Regions from separate parts of the Rickettsiella endosymbiont of Rhagonycha lignosa genome, predicted to be linked through region 2. Evidence: riboswitches for the same ligand, from Rfam matches in the RefSeq annotation. Region 2 holds a riboswitch; each other region holds the start of a gene.
The links. Region 2 has a riboswitch for thiamine pyrophosphate ahead of AAHI99_RS06150 (ABC transporter ATP-binding protein). Riboswitches for the same ligand answer to the same signal wherever they lie in the genome.

Region 1 (7,827 bases), 220 kb from region 2:
CGCGTTGTTTTTTTAAACCTGCGACTTCTTCTAATAAGCCAGTAATTGAATCCCCTTTTGATTTGGCAAGGCCTACGGCTTTTGCGCTGCGATTACTAGTATTCTGCAAAGTTTCAGTTTCAGATTGCAGTTCTTTACGTCGGGTTTCTAAACGCGATATTAAGCGGGTATCCAATTGGTAACCACGATTTGCTAATTGCTTGGAGATTTCTTCAATTTGAATATCGTTACGTAAATACTTGGGATCTAACATATAATGGCCTAGATTGCTCTTTTTTAAAACGGTAAACTACAAGTAATTATGACGGTAAATATCATCGATGGCAAAGCGATTGCTCAACAAATACGTTTAGAACTTAAACGTCGACTGGAAGAACGGCGCAAAAAAGACCTAATTACTCCTGGCTTGGCTGTGATTTTAGTCGGTGAAGATGTCGCTTCGCAAATCTATGTACGTAATAAACGCGATGCTTGTCGAGATGTTGGCATAAACTCCTTTGCCTTTGATTTACCCAAGTCTATTACTGAGAATAAATTATTCACATTGATTCGAAAATTGAATGTCGACCCCAAGGTACACGGTATATTGATCCAACTACCCCTTCCGCCATCGATTAATACTGCACATATTATAGAAAGTATCGATCCAAAAAAAGATGTTGATGGTTTTCATCCCATCAATTTGGGCCTATTAGCTCAAGGTCGGCCTTTTTTACGCCCTTGCACACCTTATGGCGTGATGCGTTTATTAGCCTATGAAAAAATTTCTTTAAAGGGATTGAATGCCGTCATTGTTGGAACCTCAAACATCGTTGGCAAGCCTATGGCTTTAGAACTTTTAAATGCGGGTTGTACCATCACTTTGTGTCATAGTGCCACGCGTGATTTACAACATCACATCCAACAAGCTGATATCTTAGTGAGTGCCATAGGTAAAGCTGACGTTATTCAAAGCACTTGGATCAAACCCAATGCAGTAGTGATTGATATCGGCATTACGCGCGCGCCCAGTGGAAAACTGCACGGTGATATCGAATTTTCCACGGCTAAAGAAATTGCTGCTTATATTACACCCGTTCCCGGCGGCGTCGGTCCCATGACCGTCGCCATGTTATTAGAAAATACTTTATTTGCTGCAGAAAATGCTAGCTAATTTCTCAAATTGGTTATGGGATAAAGTTTAATCTTCAAATAAGAAACGAGTTTTGATCATTAAAAAAATTCGGCGGCTCCTTTTTTTAGATATTTTACCGAAGTAAATCCTGCTGCTAACAATATTTTTATCGCTGCCAGACTTCTCTGACCCGAAAGACAATATAAAATGATAGTATGACTACGCGTTAATTCATTTAAGCGACGGGGTAATTCTTCTAAGGGTATTAATTGACCACCGATATTTTTTTCCTTATGTTCTGCTACAGAACGAACATCAACCAAGCAAGTATCATTTTTTTGTAATAAATGAATCAATTCTTGGATAGAGAGGGCATAATTGTTTAATGATAATTTTTCAGCGCAGACAATTGCAGGAGTCGGCTCATTCACAAACTCGCCATAAACACATAATTGGCAATCAGGATTCTTGCGCAAATGAATCTCTTTAAAGGACATTGCGAATAGATCGACCCTCAGTAAACGTTTTACTAAGCCAACCCCCCTGTTTACTATCCATTTAATTATTTCTACCGCTTGCAGAATCCCCAGCAAGCCGGGTAACACACCTATTACTCCATCCGTTGCACAATTACCGTTAGTATCCGAAGGGGCAGATGGAAATAAGCAACGCAAACAAGGATTTTCTTGGTTGGCATGAAATACTGAACAATAACCTTGAAATTGTCCTGCACTCGCATACACATAAGGTTTGTTAAACTTAAAACACGTATCATGAATTAAATAACGCGTAGCAAAATTATCTGAACCATCAGCAATTATATCGTATTGACTAATGAGCTTATCAGCATTGTCGTGAGTGAGTTTTTCTGTATAGCAATTCACTTCAATACATGGATTAAGCGCTAAAAGTTGCTCTTTAGCAGAAATTGCTTTTGCTTGACCCAAATCTTGAAAGCGATAAAGTATTTGTCTGTGTAAATTAGTTAAATCCACCCTATCATGGTCAGCTATTCCTAGTTGTCCCACACCCGCTGCTGCCAAATAAAGTAGTAACGGTGAGCCCAATCCACCGAGACCTATACATAATACTCGAGCCCCTTTAAGTTTTTTTTGTCCCTCCAGCCCAATTTCAGGTAATTTAATTTGTTGGGCATAACGCATTATTTCATCTGCTGAAAGAAAAGTAGACATTATCTTGGTTGGTTTATTTGTCGTAAAAATTCTTCAATTGCCATACTAGGATCACGCGCTTGTGTAATCGCTGAAATAACTGAAATCCCTTCCACTTTGGACTTTACAATATCCGGTAAACGTTCAAGATTAATCCCACCAATCGCAACCAATGGATAAGAAAGTGTTCTTCGCCAACATTTTAATTGCTCAATGCCTTGCGGTGAAAATACCATTTCTTTACTGTTGGTAAAATATATCGGTCCACAAGCAATGTAGGATGGATTATTGGCATGCGCGCGTGCCATTTCATAATAACAATGGGTACTCACGCCGAGATATAATCCAGAACGATAAATCGCGTTGATATCCGCGTCATGTAAATCTTCTTGACCCAAATGCACACCTGCTGCCTGCAAACGAATAGCCAGTTGCCAATAATCATTAACAAATAACCTGGCTTGATATTGCTTTGTGAGAAGTACACTCCGCTTAATTTCTTGTTCTAAAAATAATTCGTTCGCTTCTTTAATACGTAATTGAATACATTTTACACCTTGCCTTAATAATCTTTCTACCCAGTGACTGCTATCAACAATAGGATATAAACCTGTGATACACGGCTTAAAAATAGGGGGTAATTTCAATAAAGGTTTTGCACAAACAAAAGGAAGATCGATTTGTTCTTCTGGCCATCCATTATGAAAAAACTTTAGCGTTTGATTTTCTGTATAAGCATTACGTAATCCACGTTGTACATACATTTTTGCAATAACCATCGCATCCTTCAGCGAGTAGTTACGCACTAAACAGGAGGCAATAGCCGTAGCAAAAATAACTTTGGTCACAATAGTTTGTTTTGGTAATCGTGGCGTAGCCATCCAAAACGATTCTTCTTGATTACTCCAATAATCTTGAGAAAAGAAATCTTTTTTTAATTGACTTGCTTTGATTAATACACTTTTAGCGCCCCACTGTAACAAGCGCTGCCCAGCTTGTTGTATGTCTTGATAAGTATTCAGCGTTACATCTAATATTTTCTCCACTTCCAGCAAATTACAGATAAGGAGATCGCTAAAGGGAAGTAACTTTATAAAATCTGCGCGGTTAGATTCAGTGTATTTTGTTATTGTCTCGATTATCGTTGCGGATTGAACATTAAAATTTTTCAGTGTTTCTAAATCAATGCTTGCGCTGTTCCCTTCCGGGTCTGAATAATCAATGATTAATAGCTTTGCTGATTTCATACTTTATTTTCTTGCTGCCAAAATGGTGTATCAATTAATGACGTACTGGGATGAGCAACATTTCTTTCTGGCATTATTCCTGCCCTATACGCCTCATGCCCCGCTATAATGGCATGACGAAATGCTTGCGCCATAGCATTAGGCTGCTGTGCAAGCGCAACTGCGGTATTGAGTAACACGCCATCAAACCCTAATTCCATTACTTTCACTGCATCAGAAGGTTTTCCAATACCTGCATCAACAATCAATGTAGTATTTGGTAATCGGCAACGTAATGTTTCTAAGCCATAGGGATTTAACACGCCTCTGCCGGATCCAATCGGCGCCGCCCAAGGCATTAAAATTTTACATCCCACATCGACAAGTTTTTGACAGATCACTAAATCATCGGTGCAATAAGGAAAAACTTCAAAACCTTGTTCAATTAAAATTTTTGCCGCTTTAATTGATTCGATGGGATCCGCTTGTAAATTATATTCATCGCCGATAACTTCTAATTTTATCCAGGAAGTATTAAATAATTCTCGACTTATCTCAGCCGTTTTAATGGCCATATTAGCGTTTCTACATCCTGCGGTATTCGGTAAAAGAAAACAATTTAGTTTTTTTATAGCTTGCCAAAAATCTTCTCCACCCAAGTTACATGCTGTTTGACGTTGAATAGATAAGGTAATGATCTGTGCGCCCGAAGTCTGAATTGCCGCTGTCATCATCGCCAATGAAGGATAGTGTGCAGTACCTAATAGTAATCTACTTTCTAGAATTTTTCCCGCTAGATTCCACATACTTATCCTCCTTGCATAGGTATCAAAACATCCACACAATCATTGGCTTTTAAGAAAGTAGTGTTAAAATCCCTACGTGCCACTAAGGTATTATTGACGGTCACAGCCACATAATCTTTAAGTTGCTCATTATGCATTAAAAAATCATACAAACTTGATTCAGTTTCAATACTAAGGCTTTTGTTATTAAGAAAAACATTTATCATAAGTTTTCCAAAGTTCTGGATATTGAAGATCCTGTTGATTTATTCCACACAAAATTTCTTCCACTAATGCGGGTGCGATTAAATAACCATGACGATATAGTCCATTCACGGCTATTAACCCTTCTTCGTGATTTATGCAAGGTAAATGCGATGCTAAAGTCGGTCGACAATGCGTTCTCGTTTCAATAATTCGTGCTTCAGCAAAACCAGGATGTAAATAATAAGCCGCTGTCATTAATTCCAAACTCGTACGAACTGAGATGGGACTATAATCTTCAGCTTCAATTTCGCTAGCTCCGATAATATAAATATTTCTGGGCCTTGGAATAATATATAAACTATAACGCGGATGTAAAAAACGAATCGGACGCTGTAATTGCACATTAGGTGCATATAAGTGGATTAATTCGCCTCGCACCGCACGTAAATCGTTAAAAATTGTGCGCGCACCCATCCCTCGACAATCGAAAACATAATCAAATTCATAGGTTTTTTTCTGAGTAATTATTCTTCTAGATACCAATGATGTAAGGTGTGTGTTGCAACGAAATGAAATACCTTGCGCCTGCAAATATTTTTTTAGACTATGCATAACAGACTGACAATCTATTTGTGCTTCATCAGGAAAATAATAGGCTGTTTCAAACTTATCGAGTTCAGGTTCAAGTTGCATCAAGCTTTCTTTGGATAAATGCTGAAAATAATCCTTTGCTGGCAATTTACTACTGATCCGCCGAGAAAAATGCTGCCATTCTGCTTTATCATGAGGATGATGAACCGCAATACAGCCAGCTTGCTGAAAATAAATAGGTTCTGCTAATTGTTTGAGAATAGTAGTCCAATAGGATGTAAGCGATTCTTGACCTAAGCGAGAAATCACCGGATCGGCTTTATCACATTCAGAAAATGGCGTTAATAAACCCGCCGCAGTAGAACTACAATTATTATCTCCTTGTTGTTCATCAAATAAGCTGACTTGCCAGCCGACATTATGTAAGGCTAGTGCTAGCAACCGACCCATGATGCCCATTCCTACAATGCCCGCTTGCATCATCATTCGCTGGCCAAACAATCCGCAACGGCCGGTATTTCCGAGTAGGGAACTTTAGGTAAAAATTGATTGGTATAACAGTCCGTGATTGCAAAATGTTTATCGACAATATTTAAATGTTTAGTATAACGGCCAACTTTATCCCAATCTCGTTCAACGTTGAATAAATTACGCGAAAAAAACGGTAAGCTATGCATAAAAATCTTGTGATAAAGCGGCGTACGTAATTGTGGTTTTGCTTGACATAAACATTCATAGGCTTCTTCAGGTTGTTCGGTAGTTAATGTCGCGCCACGTTGCGTTGCTTTAAGAAAAGATTGAACTAATTCAGTTTTTTGTAAGGTTTGCTCCGGAACAATGAATTGTACCGAACAAAAACAGCAACAACCTAAACCAGCAAGTTGATCGATACGCAAAAACACGGTTTCACCGCGTAGATGTTCTAATTCGATTTTTTGGAAATTAACGAAACCAATACCAGCATCAATAATGTTACGACAGATCGCATCAGTGACATTCATTCCTATGCGAACGGTTTCATAGCTATTTGGATCAATACCCGCAAGTCCTGCTAGATTATCAATAATCTTCTTACCAAACTCGCCGATATAACCTACGCGTTTGCTAACGATGTCATGAAATTGCCGAATTCCACTTGATTTTAAGGCAATTAAGCCAGTGGGAGGCTCATCGAGTAGCGTACCAATCGAGGTGACTGGGTAACCTTTCGCTCTAGCGGCGACAGTATGGATCATCGCTTTTACACCAAAATCAACGCTACCCAAACCGACTAATTCGGTTACATCACTGGGATCGTTGGGTTCGAGTATTGCTAATTTAATATCTTCTTGTGCATAAAACCCTAATTGCTGCGCGACAATAATCGGCGCATGGTAAGGATTGGTATACCAGTTGAGTAACAAGCTGACGCGAGATTTTAATACTGACATTGCCATAACCTCTCTTAATAAATAAAAATGGAGATGGCAAAGAAAAACATCCCACCTAGAAATAGGGGATGAATTTTTTGAAGGCGATCCTTACGCTGATATGAATCAGTTCAAGTTCGACGGGTCATAATCTCAGCCGTTTCCGACACCCCGCGCCATCTAACAAGTCAATTCTATATTAAATTTAATGGCTTGTCTTGCAATTATTATCTCCTGAAGCTCTTTCGATTGGCGTCGCTATGTGCTTCTGAAGTTTCTAATCTGCTTATTAACTCCTTTTTCAAACATCCAACTTGTAATATCAATCTAGTTTCGCTTTCAGAACAAGTGCGCATTTCACTTTCACGGTTACGTAATTCTTGTTGATCCGAGGGAAGCTCGCGTTGCAAGTTGGCCAAATTTGCACTTTCAGTTGCCGTTAAATTGGATCGATAGGTAAGATCAGATATTTTATTTTCTTTTCTTGTTACTGCACGTTGTTGATTAGCACGACGTGTGGTCAGCATTTTTAAATCTCGACTACAATTCGAGAGCTCAGTTTGTTTGTTTTGCAATTTCCTGCTGAAGTTGATCAATGGTTGGCATATTTTTTATTTTTCCAAATATAAAAAAATTAGAAAACGCAGTATAAATAAAGGATTTTTTTTTGCAATAAAATTATTGATAATAATAATTTTAACAAAAAAAATAATAAAAATTATTCAATTTGCATTTCGCTAGCATTAAAATCAAAGTATAACTACCTCGTCTCTACATTATTAAAATTACGCAAAAGCATCTTTTTTAAATTAATCCAGGCTTGGTAGCACACACTGCACTTGGAAATTTTATTAAATCGATGGTATTTATAAAGAAAAAATGACGAAGTTGCCCCCATTTAGGCTTTTCGTCAATTTTTTTCATCCCTGCTGTCTGCAGTAATTTAATAGAGGGGGGATTATCTGGACGTGCAGTTGCATAAATACCCGTAAAACTTTCGCCTAAAATTTTATAATTTTCTTTTAATAGGGGTGCATATTCTTGCACAACCAACGGTATGGTTTCCTTCCCATACTTTTGTCCCCAGAATTTCTTATCTAAAGCATAAGCTAAGTGAGCAACACCAGGCCACTTGCTCTCATCTAATAAAACATGTCCAATAAATTCATCGGTATCGTTTTTTAAAATCGCTAATGAACTAAAGGGGTTATCATTATTCCATTTTGCAACCCATTGTTTATGTTGTTCGCCAATTTTATCTTCACTCCAAGGATTTCCATCCATTACTTTAAGCATATTTTCTGAGTCCATAAATAGCTTTTT
Region 2 (7,827 bases):
ATAGACGGGGATTGTAACGAAATTTCTAACTTTCTGCATGATTTATTTTTTCAGATGAAAAATAGGAAGATAAGATTCTTTGGAATTCTAGATAATATCTAAAGCTTAATCGTTTTTATTATATTTATTTCAGATATTTGTTAAATTTGTAATTTTATTTTATTTTTATCTCGAAGGATTAATAAGCTTAAATTATTAGATGGTGTAGCATTTAATAATTCTCTAATTTTTTTAATGTCTAAATTATTAACATTAATATTATTAATTTGAAGTAAAATATCCCCATTTAATAATTGGTAGGGAGCAATATTAGCTGGATTGTTATAACGAAATTCCAGCTGATCATTATAATAAGCTAATGAAAAATAACGTAAGAATTTTTTATCATTTTGAGTAAATTTAGTAGCGTTGTAACAAAATTGCATTTTACTAGGGATAAAAATATAATTATCAAAGCGTGAAAAAAAATCAAACCCTAATTTGTTTATATTATTTTTAGTTACATGGATCTTGAAGTTTCCTACGGGCATCTGATCAAAAAATAAACAGTCAATTAAGTAAGTTTCATTGGTGTTTAATCCACTTGCTGAAGCTCCAACAATATTTTTTTGATCCAAAGTTAGTTTGCACATTTTTGAGTTTTCCCAAAAGCTCAAAAGCTCTTTAGAGATTATGGTATCATCCGCACCAGTATCTACGTTTATAGATGCAGAATTCCATTGATCAGATTTATTTTTATTATTTAATATTAATAAAGGAGATTGGGCGTAAGCATCTTCGTAGGGAACACAATTTTGATAATTAATTTTGGTTGGCGCCTGCTTCCATATAGCTACAGTTTTGGTTTTATTATTAATAGCCCAGTTTAATTGACGAAAAACCTCTACACCTAAAATACCATCTATTTTTTGACCAATAGCTTGACTAAATAATGTTAAATCTAATCCAATCCAAGGATCGTGGCCCAATATAGTGTAAGTTCCTATTTCTATTGGTAAAGGACGCCACAATTTAAAATTATTTAATTTATCATTTGTAGTAATTAAGCCAGCAGTAAGAAATTGATGAAAATAAAGAGGAATATCTTCTTTTGGTGTAGCTAATGTTAATAGCGATGCGAGCTTATTATCTATTGCTGAATAACTAGCTCCCGTATCTAATAAAAAAGAATAACGTTTATTTTTAATAATAACAGGTAAGACAATTCCATTGGCAGATAATGGAGTTACAAGTATCAGATTAGTATTGTGTTCTAGTTTTTTTGAGGGCTGACAAGCTGTAAGTAGGATTACAATTGTGCTTATTAAACAGCGGTAAATATAAGAAATTTGCATTTATACTTTTTTATTAATTTCTAATGAAAATTAGATTAATTTTAACACATAATCTTCACTTGCTAAGGTGTTATTTATTATTTTTTTTTGTTGTAAAAATAACATAAATTTTTTGTAAGCATTTTTGTTGAAATTAATTGGATGAGGTGCAATATAGGGTAGCGTAGCTTGCCAGATCTGATGATTTAACTGATTGTTTAGGGCAGGGTGGTTTTTTGCAAATATTAGCCAGCTTTTTTCTGGGTTACTCAGTAAGTAGAGTGTTGCTTCATTAAGTGCTGTCAAAAATTTAATAATACGTGGATCAGATAATTTTTTTTTATTGGCGATGATAATTAATTCATCATAAGTTGGAATTCTAGCTAGCTCGACGGGAAAGATTTTTACCGCTTGATGAGCAAACTGCATTTGTAAAGGTTCTACGTTGCGCATTACATTAATAACAGCATCGACGCGATTGCTTAAAAGTGCTTGCGTCAAATCGTATTGTACATTAATTGTTTGTACGTCACTCATTCGTAAATGTGCTTTTTCTAATAAGGCATTTAACATTAGCGTTCCTTCAACATGCGATGTATAAGCGATACGTTTGCCTTTTAAATCGGCAAGCTGATGAATAGCCCCATCTTTTTTTACAATCAAACAATTTAAAGGTTGGTTTATTAGAGTGGCTATGCGTATTAAAGGTAAACCTTTTGCAGCTTGTACCATTAATTGCGGTTGATAACTAACGGCCAAATCAGCATGGCCTGCTGCCACCAGTTTAGGGCCATCATCTGGATTGCTAGGCGCAATAATATTAACTTGTAATCCTTCGCGGGCAAAGAATCCTTGTTCTTCTGCGATAAAAATGGCTGCATGATTGGGATTAACCAACCAATCTAGAACCAATGTTAAAGGCTTAGCCGCAATATTATTGTTAAATAACAAAATACTTATTAGAAGAATGATTTTTTTTTGTATTTGCATAAATAAATATTTTATTTTTTAAAATTATAGGCCTATTATTTAAGTCGATTTTAACAAAGTCCAGGGTAAGGCCAGATTAAGTAAAGTATCAACAAGGAAATACAGAAAAATTCCTAGAAAAAATATAACCACTAATACAGCAAACATTAAATCAATTTGCATCTGAGCGTTAGCATTTAACAATAAAAAACCTAAACCTTGATTCGATCCAACCCACTCTCCAATAATGGCTCCTAAAGGAGCCATAGCCGTTGCAAGTCGAATGCCGGAGGCAAGGTTCGGTAACGCCGCTGGAATACGGATTTGATAGAGAACTTGCCAACGATTACTATTCATAATCACAGCGTTGTTTAAATAATTTTCTGGGGTTTGTTTTAAACCATCAAGAAAATTATTGGTGATAGGAAAAAATAACATGAAAGTGGTGGTAATAATCTTAGCCGTTATTCCATAACCAAACCAAAGCACCAATAAGGGAGCAATTGCAAATACTGGTAAAGCTTGGCTGGCCAATAATAAAGGAAGTAAGAAGGCATGCAGTGTACGAAATAAGCACATACTGAGCGCAATGGCTACACCTAATACAATTCCAAAAAATAAGCCAAAGAAAATTTCAGCTAGCGTCGGTAATGTTTGTGAAGTAATTAACCTTACATGGTTAATTAGGCTATGTAAAACTTCAAACGGAGTGGGTAATATGTAATTAGGTAGATGTAAAATACGAATCAAACATTCCCAAATTAGAATAAACCAAACTGGGATGCACATTTTATGAAAAAATAAAGGATAAATTTTTAAAAATAACTGTTTGCAAGCATTAAGTTTTAAAGGGTATAGAGATATCACGAATTTTTGAAGCTGCGTAATTCTATTGCTGAATTGATTACGCAAAACAATAAAGGAAACCATTATTTATGTTCCTGAAGCATACTTAAAAGTTTGGTTTGCCATTGTAATAATTCGGGATTATTTAATGAGCGAGGTGGTAAGTCAGCAAGATCGCAGTTTATAAAATTTATTTTTGCAGGTTCACCTGACATAATTGCAATATGATGTCCCAAACGTAATGCTTCTAAGGGGTCATGTGTCACTAATAATACAGTGTGATCTTTTAATGCGTTTGCTGTTAGTTCTTGTAGGTGATAACGAGTAATGGTATCTAAAGCAGAAAAAGGCTCATCCATCAATACGATAGGCCGCTTTTCTAACAGTACGCGTGCTAACATAGCACGTTGTTGCATTCCACCCGACAATTGTGCAGGGTATTTATTTATGGCGTCATTTAAGCCTAGCTGATGCAATAATTCCCGAGCTTGAATATACGGCTTGTTGTCTCGTCTTAGGCGGTAGCCTAAGACAACATTATCTAAAATAGTTAGCCAAGGTAACAAAGCATGGGTTTGCGGCATATAAGCTAAGCGACCAGCCAAGCCTTTCTGATCGCAGGTGGTGGTGACAGGTGCTGAGATTGAGTTTAATCCGGCGATAAGTTGTAAAAAACGACTTTTGCCAATGCCGCTCATACCTAATAGACAAGTTGTTTGTCCAGCTGCTAAATGGAAATTTAACTGGTCGAATAGAATTTTATCTTGGTAGTGCAAACTTGCGTTACTTACCAATACAGCGGGCGATTTTAACATACACTTTTCCTACGCGGGCATGATCCCGATCAGGTTAGAAGGGTATTTCTCAGCCCAATTATTAGGCACCCCTAAGCGAAAACGCATGGTAACAATCTCATAAGCAAAATAAAAGGGTCAAGACTTAGAAACTTTAGATTTAGTGACTTAATTTGACAGTGTTATTTTTGAACTAAGAGTCCTCCTTGAGTTATTTTAAAAATTGAAGTTTAATGGAATTGATCACACTGATTTAAAACCAATAAAATTATTAAGTGTTTGTCACAAAATTGATCGACCTCATTTCTACTGCGAGGAATAATATGCGTAAAATTTTTAAATTAGTGCTATTAACCAGCATTTTGTTAAGTGTGTCTAGCGTTGTATGGGGAGCCAGCATAGTAAGAGATCTTAATTTTTCTAATTATAAAGGTAGATGGGTGGTTATTAGTTATTGGGCAACATGGTGTGAATATTGTATGGGCGAAATACCTGAATTAAATGCATTTTATCGAGCGCATGCTGACCAGGTTGCGATGTTCGGATTTAATTATGATGATCCAGGAAATTTACAGCAACATATACAACAAAGTGGCGTTATATTTCCTACATTAGTGAATGATCCGAAAGCTGATTTTGGTATACGAGGTATATCTGGTTTGCCAACTACATTTATTATTGGGCCTAATGGTCGATTGAAACATGTATTAGAAGGACCGCAAACAAAACGTAGTTTAGAAAGAGCTGTTGGCTTATAACCTAAAAAACCGGTTCATTGTTTGTTGTGTTATCTTGCTTTTCTGCTGGCATTTGAGTATCAGTATTATTGTTATCTATAGGTACTTCCCCAGGACTATCAATTGCATTGAATGGGGTCGTATCTTCTTGTGTCGATATTCGTGATAAATCATCTTTACGAAAATATTCTAGGATAGAGCCTGGTGTTCCATCAGGTAATAAATTACCTGTGGTGGGATCGATACTTGCCGTTACTATATCAGTAGGTTGTGGCATGGTTTTTTCAGCCTGGCCTTTTAATGCGACACGCATGAAATCAATCCACATAGGTAAAGCGGCTTTTGCACCATATTCTTGAACAGAACTCGGTTGATCGAATCCTATCCAAACAGTTGATACCAAATTACTGTTAAATCCTGTAAACCAAGTATCGACATAATCACTTGTTGTGCCAGTTTTTCCAGCCAGATCATTCCGATTCAACACCCTTGCCTGTGAACCTGTGCCATAACGAATGACATCTTTTAAAGCAGATGTCATGAGGAAAGCGATGTCAGCAGGAATGACTTGTGGTGCATAAGGACTATCTTTTTCATCTGTTAATGGGGGCTCAATTTCTCCGCGCAAACAAGCTTCACAAGCGATTTTAGGTTCTGCCTTATAGATGATTTGACCTTGTTCATTGGTAATATGATCAATTAAATAAGGGGTTATTCGAAAGCCGCCATTAGCAAACACAGCGTATGCTCGAGCTAATTCAAGAGGAGTGACTTCACCGGTGCCGAGTGCTAAAGTAAGATTACGCGGTAATTTTTTTGAGTTAAAACCAAATCTTTTTACATACGTTAATACATAGGGAACATCGATAGCTTGTAATAAGCGAACGGATATAAGATTGATGGATTTAGCTAGAGCAATACGTAAACGCCTTGGGCCGCTGAAAATATGATTATCATTTTGTGGGCGCCAAGGTTCATCACGACCAGGTATATCAAAAACCAATGGAGCGTCATTAAACACATTGGCTAGGGTATATCCCTTAGCTAGAGCAGCTGCATAAATGAAAGGTTTGAACCCTGATCCGGGTTGTCGTTCTGCTTGAACGGCACGATTAAATTTACTTACATTATAATCAAAGCCACCGACTAATGCGCTAATGGCGCCTGTTTGTGGATTTAATGCGACTAAAGCACCTTGTACTTTAGGAATTTGCGATAATTCCCAAGTATTATTTGCAGTTAACTCTACACGAATAACATCGCCGATATGAACTTTATTTTTCAAGACTTCAGGTGGCGGATTTAAATTAGTTGCGTCAAGGTGGGGCACGGTCCAGGCTACACCTTGCCAGGGAATGAAAATCATTTGATTATCGACTAAAAGAGCGGTAATAGCTTGATCAGTCACAGAAATAACAATAGCTGCGTCTAAACCATTGATAGAAGCAACGCGATGTAATGCATTCAAAGTATGAGTTACTTTATTTGCATCTAATGGAGCAATATTTTTTTCTGGTTTCCTATATTCGTGTCGTTTATCGTAAGCTAATAAAGTAACTCCTAAGGCTTTATCAGCAGCAATTTGTTGGGCCGAATTGATTGTGGTATAAACATTGTAACCTTTCAAATAAATATCTTCACCAAAACTTTTATACATCATGTCACGTACCATTTCAGCGACATAAGGTGCTTTAATCATTCCACCGGAATTAGTTTGCGCATGTGTTAACATGGGTGTTGCTATAGCGGATTCATAAACCGCTTTAGAGATATAACCTAATTCATACATACGCATTAAGACATGATCACGACGTTGTTTAGCCGCAATTGGGTTAACTAACGGGTTAATAGCAGAAGGGGCTTTTGGTAAGCCAGCAATAGTTGCCATTTCCGGTAATGTGAGTTGATTAAGTGTTTTATTAAAATAAACTTGCGCAGCGGCGGCAATACCATAAGCGCGATTTCCAAGAAAGATTTTATTAAGGTAAAGTTCTAAAATTTGTTCTTTAGTAAATTCTCGTTCGATTTTTAGTGAGAGCAAAATTTCAGTAAATTTTCTTAAAAAAGTTTTTTCCCGAGATAAATAAAAATTACGCGCAACTTGCATCGTAATGGTACTTCCTCCTTGCACTTTACTTCCTGTGAGCAATACTTCACCCGCAGCACGTAATAAACCATAAAAATCAACACCATGATGTTCTAAAAAGCGCTGATCTTCGGTGGCTAAAAAAGCTTTAACCATCAAATTAGGGACTTCATTCAATCTAACAAGATTTCGGTGTAATTCTCCAAATTCAGCGATAGGTTGTCCATCACTGGTGTAAATCCGCATCGGAATAGGAAGTTGTACGGATTTTAATTCCTCAACATCGGGTAATTGTTTATCAAGATAAATATAAAGGAGACTTCCAGCTACTAAAAGCGTGATAAAAAGGCTTAATAGCATGAAAAAAAAATTACGGAAAAAATGATTCGATCGTTTCATAATGAAAACAGTTGATTAGCTGGGTTCTATCATAACTTAAGTGACTTCCCTCTTAAACAAGGGTTTTAATAAAAATAGTGTGTAATGAGGTCTTTGTACACTTTATTTCGATTAAAAGAAAGTAGCGTTGATTTTTTAACAGTATGACATTTCAAAAATAATAGTTCTCTTATTATGTATTAAATAATTGACAATTTAATATTTAGATGCATAATAAAAGAATAATAAGTTTTAAAAATTTCATTAAAAAATAAAAAAGTATGTATTTTTTCAAGGATAGATTTAAAAATACCCATAATACTGATACTGCGATAGGTTTGGATATAGGTAGCCGTACGATTAAATGGGTTTGTTTAGACCGTAATAATGAGCTTAAAGAATATGCTATTCAAACAATTCCTACCCCAATCGGAGTTGCACAGACAAAAGACATTCCACAGATTGCTGCTGTCTTAAAGGAAACATTGCTAGACAAAGATCATATAAGAAATTGTATATTAAATATTCCCGATATTCTGGTATGTAGTAAATGGGTGAAAATAGACAGCGCTGATTGTCAACATACTGAAAAAATAATTAAATTATTGGTTGAACAATCCATTCCCTATCCTTTGTGTAAACTTTATTTTGATTATCAAATTTTTGATCCCTTGCCCGAAAATCAAGAACATAAAGTTTTACTT
Region 3 (7,827 bases), 700 kb from region 2:
TTGGGGTTTCGCCATGAATGGCGATTTGAGGCTAGTACATATCAATATTTCAGATAGTTTCTTTTATCTTCTGACAGCTATTATTGCGTTGTATTTGGGTTTTACCAGTAAACTGCCTCGTTCTTATGCACATTAATGGAAATTTCGAGAAATTAAAATTAAGCCACCGCACGCATTTCCGAACATCTAGCATCGTTTTCCAAATTAGATTCAACAACACTTTCAGCTTCGAGCAGGTCAATTTGTTGGTAAGCAGCAAATAAATTACCGAGTCTAGCCTCTAGAAGGGCAGGATATTGGTGTTTGAGTTGAAATAAGTCCACTCCCGTAACAAAGTCTTTTGTTTCTAACACTTTTTCTAAGGCTTGCGCTGCTTCTAGTTTTTCTGGCGTAGAATATCGCCATTTAAAAAAGGAAAATTTAGTCGTATAGGTTATTTTTTTGATTTTTCGATCTTCAAGTTCATTTAAATAACAGCGAAATAATTTATCAGTCACGATTTTTAAATTATTAGGCTTTTCGGCAAAATAGTTTTTATCAAAATAAGTTAATAGTGGCACTGAGCAATTTACTATAATTTTATCTAACAACTCTTGGTCTGCGACAGTTTTTATTGACCAACATGCAAATTGTTCAAATATAAAATAAGCTGCTAAGTTCTGCATGGACATTAAATCTTTATCATTTACAGAATGAGCAAGAAAATTTAAAGTGTTTTTCATGAGAAAAAGATTTCGAGCACAGGCAGAACGAAAAATATAATTACCTTGGGTATCCTGTTCTTTTAGCAAATCAATTAAGACTTGGATTCCTAAGAGTTCAATATGATCGTCGATAAACTTTAGCAGGGCATTGATGGGTGTTTGATCTTCTAGTTGCGAGGTGACTGACAAGACACTTTTATAATAATCATAACGGCCACCAAAAAATATCGCATTGGATGCTTGTTTATCGTGAATTTTTTTAAAAACAAATTCTTTTATGGTGTCAATACTAATAGGTCCAGGAGCAATATTATCGGCTAAAAATGTCAACAGCAACTCAACCACTTTAGGTCGATAAGTGGCGGCAATCATTAATGCGTTACATCTGTTTTGGTCATGAGTAAGAATCAAATCATTAAGAAAAGTAGATGAATAAAAATTAGGATTTTTTTGAATACTCTGAATAAAATTTAATATATGAGCTACAGCATCATATTGATTACGCGCTGCTAGCATAAAGGAATTATATTCTTGTTCGCTTTTTTCTGCGATCAATGTATGCAAATTATCTTTAGTAAAAAGATTCGGATACTTTTCAATAAATTCAAATACAAGCTTTAAAGATTGGGGTTTATCCTTTGCTAATAGCATAAAAAAATTTAAGCCATAGTTATTTTTTTTTAAAAATATTTCTTCTAAAGTGTACGGTAGTACGCCTTTTGGTTGTTGATAAATAAAATCTATAATTGAAGTCATGGCTTCTGGATGATGTCGGGAAAGCATCAAACTGTTGCAACCTTTTTGATTTTTATTGAATAATATCTTTTCTAAATGGGGATTAAATATTTTTTGTTTGCTTTGAATAAACTGCAAAATACTGGATACAAGATTTGGTTGATATTCTGTTGCTAACATTAAAAAATTGTAATTTAATAAATTTTTTTCTAAAAATAATGTGGTTAGATACTCTGCAGGAAAAAAAACTTTTCGTTCATTAAATAATTTAAACAAGATGTGTAAAGCGTTAGGCTGATAGCGAGCAGCTAACATTAAAATGGTAAACCCGTTTTCCTCTTTTTCTAAAAACATTTTTCTTAAAATTCCAGGATCAAAACTTTTGATATTTTCAGATATAAATTTTAGAATAGAAATTGCTGTATCAGCTTGATTTTTCAACGCTAGCATCAAAGCATTACAAGTGCCATTGGTATGTTCTGGAAATAAGACTTTATGTAAAATTTCTCCATCAGTGGTCATATTGTCGGTTATAAATGTTAGAATCTTTTTTAACATATCGGGATGATTACGCGCAGCTAAGGTCACCGCCGTATCACTATTTTTTCTTTGCTGCTGTGTAAAGAGTTTACACAGTGTATCATGAGCAAAACGACCAATATGAGAGGTTAAAAAGCTTAAAATGGTGATTATTGCTTCTGCTTGTTTGTTCGCGGCTATCATTAGCGCATTGCAATGATCGCTATTGTTCATTAAAAGCATTTTTTCAGCTATTTCAGAGCTAACAATCGTTTCATGTGTTTTAAGGAAAGCTAAGATATCCTTTACTAACTCCAGGTTATTCAGTGCGCCTAGCATCAGGAGGTTAAAACCATTTTGATTTTTTACTAAAAATGTGTTGGCTATTTTTTCAATGATATAATTTTTACGGCGTAAATCTAAACGGATGACTAAAAGAAAACCTTGCGTGATTTCTTCAGAATATTCTTTACTAATTTTTAACTGTCGAGTTAAATAATCAATGAAGGGTAAGCAATTATTAGTATAAGCTTTATTTTTGCTAATTTTTTGATAATAATTGGGAAATCTTGTCTTTAACTCAACGAGTTGCGTTAGTAAATCAGAATAATTTTCTTCTTTGAACAATTTATTAATAACATTGGTTGGGGTCTTAAACTGCTTATTTTCTAAAAATAAATTTTGATAGGCACTATCAAGCAGCGTATTTATTTGAGGGTTTTTAAAATAATTTTGATCAGATAAAGCTAGGTAAAAAGATTGATACATTTTTTCCCAATTAACATTAACAAAACTAAAAACTACAGGGTTTTTTTCGTTGCGAGATAGTTTAAAATAATTTTTCCAATTATTTTCACTCTCAGATTTTTCATTGATATATTTAGGTAAAAAACGTTTAATCAATCGAATTATTTTTTCTTGAGTTTCCAAACAGATCCCGTTTTCATCATGCTTTTCAATCTCTAATTCTGGAATAAATTCAATGAAGACAGCGATTAAAAAACAAGGTAAGTTGAAGGGAGTAAATTTTTTCGCAAATGTTTGTTGTAATGCGCGTCGAATTGAAGCATTAGCCAAACCACCGGAGTAGGTATCATTAGGAAAATTAGGCTTTATGCCTATACCATCAATGGCTGCAATAACACTTACACCATTCCAGGCATGAACTTCGTCGGTTAATTGCGTAGCGATTTCTTGGACAAATCGGTTGCGCACAATATAAAGTAATTCGGCTAAATTACGTGGTTTATGAAAAGAATCAACGATAATGTTGACACGGTTATGAAAACCTTCAGTGCATTCTTTAATCTCTTCGGTTAATTTGTAAATTAAACCATGGCGATGGTCCGCAGAGAGTTCACCTAGTTCTGCGTCCAAATTCCCTAGTAAGCGATGATAAATAAGTTGCAATTGTTCTAGTAATAGAATTTTGGTGCGATACTCGGATGCTTCGCCCACATGTTTAGCAAAACAATTGTTTGGTAATTTATTATTCGTTGTACAAGCAATTTTTTGCAAATCCTCCAACCAATTTTCAGCTAAGGTGGGTAAGGTTGAAGGGTCTATTACTGGAGGAGGTTGATACGCAAAAACAAGATTTTTATTAAAGGCAGGGTCCATTTGGTATTCATCTAACATTTAATATCCCTCTCTGTTATTAATATTTATTATTTAAAAATGCTTTATATGTATTAATTTATAGTAAATAAAAATAAGAATATCAGTTCAATTTCGCATTCACAAGAGCATTAAGATTAAATTAAATAATTTTAATTTTTTTTTAAAAAAAAGGGAAGGTTAAATAATTTTATAAAAAATATTTTATTTTAAGTGGGCCAGGTTTGTTGTGAGTAAGCACCTTGCCAAAATTGCCATTCACACAAGGTAGCTAATCTAAAAGCGCTTAACATATTTTGTTTACAGTGGATGCTGGCATGTTCTGCAAGTTCATTGACTGTGGCTATGACTAATTCCACGGAATGATTAAACTCATCACTCGCATATAAATCGATCCAGACTTGATAAGGGTTATTGGGAATTTTTTTATTATAGGCGCGTTGTCCTACTTGTTGATAAACCCAAAAGCAAGGTAATAAACTCGCTACTGCTTCTTCTACAGGCGCTGTACTTGCCATACGTAATAAATAATTGGTATACATAAAACAAAAAGGGCTTTGTTTAGGGGTTATAGGGGTAGTAGAAGTATATTTTTTTAGAATAGTATTATGCAAATCACGTTCGGCTTTAAGTGCATTTATGGCAAATTGAATAAATAATTCACTTTGCCGATCATGGGGTAATCGTGCTGCAGTAAGCGCAAGTGCTTTTGAAAAATCTGTAAGATATAAAGCATCTTGATGTAAATAAAAGATAAATGTTTCGATAGCTAAAGTACCCTGGGCCAGCTCTTGATTAAAAGGATGCAGATAAATTTTAGACATGACATCTGTAACGGAAGTTTTAAGTTCATTAAACATGTTGTTTTGCCTTATTTAAAAAATAAAAATGATGGACTGGACCTTGGCCATGACCTAGTTTTAAATTTTTTGCCGCTAAAATGCATTCTGTCAAATAATGTTTTGCTTGAGTAATGGCGCTAAATAAACTCTCGCCTTGTGCTAAATAAGAAGCGATTGCTGCAGATAATGTACAGCCGGTGCCATGTGTATTTTTTGTGTCTATGCGCAAGCTATCAAAACGGTGTATTTGTTTTTGCGGGTAATCATAAAAAATATCTGGCGAAGACATGGTTTTTAAATGACCACCTTTCAGTAGTACCGAAGTTTTATAGCGTGTTGCGAGTAAGGTGGCGGCGTCTTGCATACTGCGATGGTCATTAATGTTAAGTTTTAAAATAGCTTCGGCTTCTGGAATATTGGGTGTAATCAATGTCGCTAATGAGAATAAAACATCCACTAAAGCTTGTATCGCTTGAGGTTTTAATAAAGTATGACCGGTTTGAGAAATCATGACCGGGTCAAGCACTACAAATGGAGGTTGATATTTTTTTAAATTTGCAGCGACTAAATGGATAATCTCTTCATGATAAAGCATACCGAGTTTAACTGCGCCTATGGATAAATCAGTAAAGACAGCATCGATTTGTTGTTGAATAAACACTAATGGAATTTCTTGTATGGCAGTGACAGATAATGTGTTTTGCGCAACTAAGACGGTAATGATGCTGGCTGCATAACTACCTGTGGCTGAAATTGCTTTGATATCTGCTTGTATGCCGGCGCCACCGGAGGGATCCGTACCTGCAATACTGACGACACTGGTTAATACTTCGTTATAGAGTGACATAAGATGTTCATTCAGCAATTGTCGATTTAAGGAAGGCTTGTAAATCATTCTTTTGTACTGAATATAGGCTATCGAGTAGTTGAGAATAAAAACTGCCAGGACCTGAGGATTTTTTTTCTGCATATTCGCTAACTAATCCCATCCAAGCCATCGCATGCACGCAAGCATTGAATCTTTCCGGATTAATTGCTAAAAAACTGGCAATCATAGCGGTTAATGAACATCCCATACCGACCACTTTAGTAAGTAAGGGTGTGCCATAATCTAAGGTGATTGTTTGTGTGGCACTGACGATAAAATCAATTTGGCCACTGACGACTACGATGCATCGGTATTGTTCAGCTAAGGTTTGCGCAGATGCAAGGGCATGACGACTGATTTGTGTTGAATCGACACCTTTCGTGATGATGGAAGTATCTAACAAAGCCATGATTTCTGAAGCATTACCACGGATGACATCGATACCTCTTTTTATAATAGTTAAGGAGGCTTGCGTGCGATACCGGCTGGCACCGGCACCGACCGGATCGAAGACGATAGGGATATTACGTTTTAAAGCAGCGTGTTGAGCTTGTTTTATGGCAGTCAACCACGTTTCATCAAGAGTACCGATATTGATGACTAAGGCTTGGGCTAATTGAATAATTTCTACTATTTCCTCTTGGGCATGCGCCATAATCGGCGCGGCCCCTAATGCGAGCAAAAAATTAGCGGTAGTCGGCATAACGACTAAATTAGTGATATTGTGGATTAACGGATGGGTTTGACGGATTAAATCGACGTCATGGTATAGCGATTCTAAGGTAAATGCATTGATATTCGAGAGGGAGGCGCTTTTAACTGAGCAATTTTTTGTTTTCAATGTACTTCTTCCTACGCAGGTCTTAGCCCGATCAGGTTATGAGGGTTGAATGGGAACATTCTCTCAGCCTTTAAAAAAAGCACCCCTGGAGTGGCTACTATTAGACAGGAATTAATGGGTCGGATCAAGTGACTTTTCTTGGTCATTGCCAGTGAGTAGTGCATAACAATCTACACTAACACGACATCCGATTGCAGGCGCGCGCATACAACATTTACTCGCCATGATGGGCCGTTTGCTGCTATAGTTTGGGCATGGAAAATCAAACGCTGAAATCGATCTGTGAAGCCGCTATTCTTGCTGCCGGTGAACCGGTGAGTATTGAGCGCTTATTCGATTTATTTAATCCGGAAGAACGGCCGACTAAAGCAGATCTGAAGAAAATTCTGTTGGAATTAAGCGAAGATTATCAAGATCGCGGAATTCAGTTAAAGCAATTGGCGAGTGGTTATTGTTTTCAAACCGCTAGTGCACTCAATGCCTGGGTTAAACGACTCTGGCCGGAAAAATCAGCGCGTTATTCACGTGCTTTCTTGGAAACCCTCAGTATTATTGCGTACAAACAACCCGTGACGCGCGGAGACATTGAAGCGATACGTGGTGTGTCAGTAAATCCAAATATTGTTAAAACCTTGCTGGAACAAGAATGGATACAAGTGGTTGGGCAACGTGAAGTTCTAGGACGACCTAATCTCTATGCAACGTCGAGATTATTTCTTGATCATTTTGGTTTAAAAGAATTAGCCGATTTGCCGCCTTTTCCTTTGCCGCAAATGACAGAACCGTTAGAGATTTCTTTGTCTGCTGATAGCGAAGCGAAAGATACTTCACTTGATATTCTACAAAATTAAATTTAAATGCTTTATTCTTTTGAAGGCAGACATCCAAAGCTATTAGGTAAAGATATTTTTATTGCTGAAAGCGCTGATGTGATTGGCGCCGTAATTATCCATAATCATGTCATTATCTTACCGCAAGCGGTAGTCCGTGCCGATAATACCGTGATAGAAATTGGCGAAAATAGTAATATCCAAGATGCTGCGGTATTGCATACCGATCCAGATATGCCGATGCAAATTGGTCGATTTGTAACGATTGCTCATCATGCCATGGTGCATGCGCAGGCGGTGGGTGATTATTCAGTTATAGCCATTGGCGCAAAAATATTGAATAATGCCGTGATTGGTAAACACTGTTTGATTGCAGCGAATGCTATGGTATTAGCAAATCAACATATTGCGGATGGTTCTTTGGTAATGGGCTCTCCTGGTAAAATAAAACCATTGACTGCCCAACAAATAGCGGATATGCAATGGTATGCGCAACATTATTCAGCAAAAATTCATCGTTATCAAAAAGGACTTAAACGATTCGATCCCAAAACTTGCGAATAAATTTTAGTATGATGGGTTTGTGTGTAAGTGCTTACCGCAGTGAGTATTAATAATACTGCAATAAAAATTCTTGCTAACATACTAATCCTGTATCAAACTTTTCATCCTGAAAAGTATCATTTTAAGTATACCATTAAATCACTATTGGAAAAAAAATATAGCAAGAGAAAAAATAGCAGCGATGATGTTTAATTTAGCATAGTATAAGAGGATTAACTGGCTTTATTTCTTATGAATGAAAAAATACAAAAAATACTGGCTAATTTAGGTATTGGCTCGCGTCGCGAAATAGAACGTTGGATCCGCG

Region 1: it holds a riboswitch for thiamine pyrophosphate, as region 2 does, so the genes downstream of both, AAHI99_RS05170 (ABC transporter substrate-binding protein) here and AAHI99_RS06150 (ABC transporter ATP-binding protein) in region 2, are expected to answer to the same signal.
Region 3: it holds a riboswitch for thiamine pyrophosphate, as region 2 does, so the genes downstream of both, thiM (hydroxyethylthiazole kinase) here and AAHI99_RS06150 (ABC transporter ATP-binding protein) in region 2, are expected to answer to the same signal.

Annotation. Positions count from the first base shown of each region.
Region 1 is NZ_OZ035011.1:1,161,487-1,169,313, forward strand. It holds gene serS (serine--tRNA ligase) at 1-253, opposite strand, end outside; gene folD (bifunctional methylenetetrahydrofolate dehydrogenase/methenyltetrahydrofolate cyclohydrolase FolD) at 302-1,153, shown strand; gene AAHI99_RS05145 (HesA/MoeB/ThiF family protein) at 1,213-2,307, opposite strand; gene thiE (thiamine phosphate synthase) at 2,307-3,533, opposite strand; gene AAHI99_RS05155 (thiazole synthase) at 3,530-4,318, opposite strand; gene thiS (sulfur carrier protein ThiS) at 4,321-4,524, opposite strand; gene AAHI99_RS05165 (FAD-dependent oxidoreductase) at 4,505-5,575, opposite strand; gene AAHI99_RS05170 (ABC transporter substrate-binding protein) at 5,578-6,525, opposite strand; TPP riboswitch at 6,595-6,688, opposite strand; gene AAHI99_RS05175 (hypothetical protein) at 6,732-7,079, opposite strand; gene AAHI99_RS05180 (GNAT family N-acetyltransferase) at 7,309-7,827, opposite strand, start outside.
Region 2 is NZ_OZ035011.1:1,385,321-1,393,147, reverse strand. It holds gene uvrD (DNA helicase II) at 1-2, opposite strand, end outside; gene AAHI99_RS06165 (aspartyl protease family protein) at 141-1,334, opposite strand; gene AAHI99_RS06160 (ABC transporter substrate-binding protein) at 1,365-2,303, opposite strand; gene AAHI99_RS06155 (ABC transporter permease) at 2,343-3,212, opposite strand; gene AAHI99_RS06150 (ABC transporter ATP-binding protein) at 3,212-3,943, opposite strand; TPP riboswitch at 3,933-4,026, opposite strand; gene AAHI99_RS06145 (TlpA disulfide reductase family protein) at 4,246-4,680, shown strand; gene AAHI99_RS06140 (penicillin-binding protein 1A) at 4,682-7,144, opposite strand; gene pilM (type IV pilus biogenesis protein PilM) at 7,405-7,827, shown strand, end outside.
Region 3 is NZ_OZ035011.1:681,574-689,400, forward strand. It holds gene AAHI99_RS03105 (DUF4383 domain-containing protein) at 1-136, shown strand, start outside; gene AAHI99_RS03110 (hypothetical protein) at 159-3,596, opposite strand; gene AAHI99_RS03115 (TenA family protein) at 3,785-4,435, opposite strand; gene thiD (bifunctional hydroxymethylpyrimidine kinase/phosphomethylpyrimidine kinase) at 4,428-5,264, opposite strand; gene thiM (hydroxyethylthiazole kinase) at 5,272-6,126, opposite strand; TPP riboswitch at 6,118-6,223, opposite strand; gene scpB (SMC-Scp complex subunit ScpB) at 6,381-6,977, shown strand; gene AAHI99_RS03135 (gamma carbonic anhydrase family protein) at 6,984-7,520, shown strand; gene rluB (23S rRNA pseudouridine(2605) synthase RluB) at 7,752-7,827, shown strand, end outside.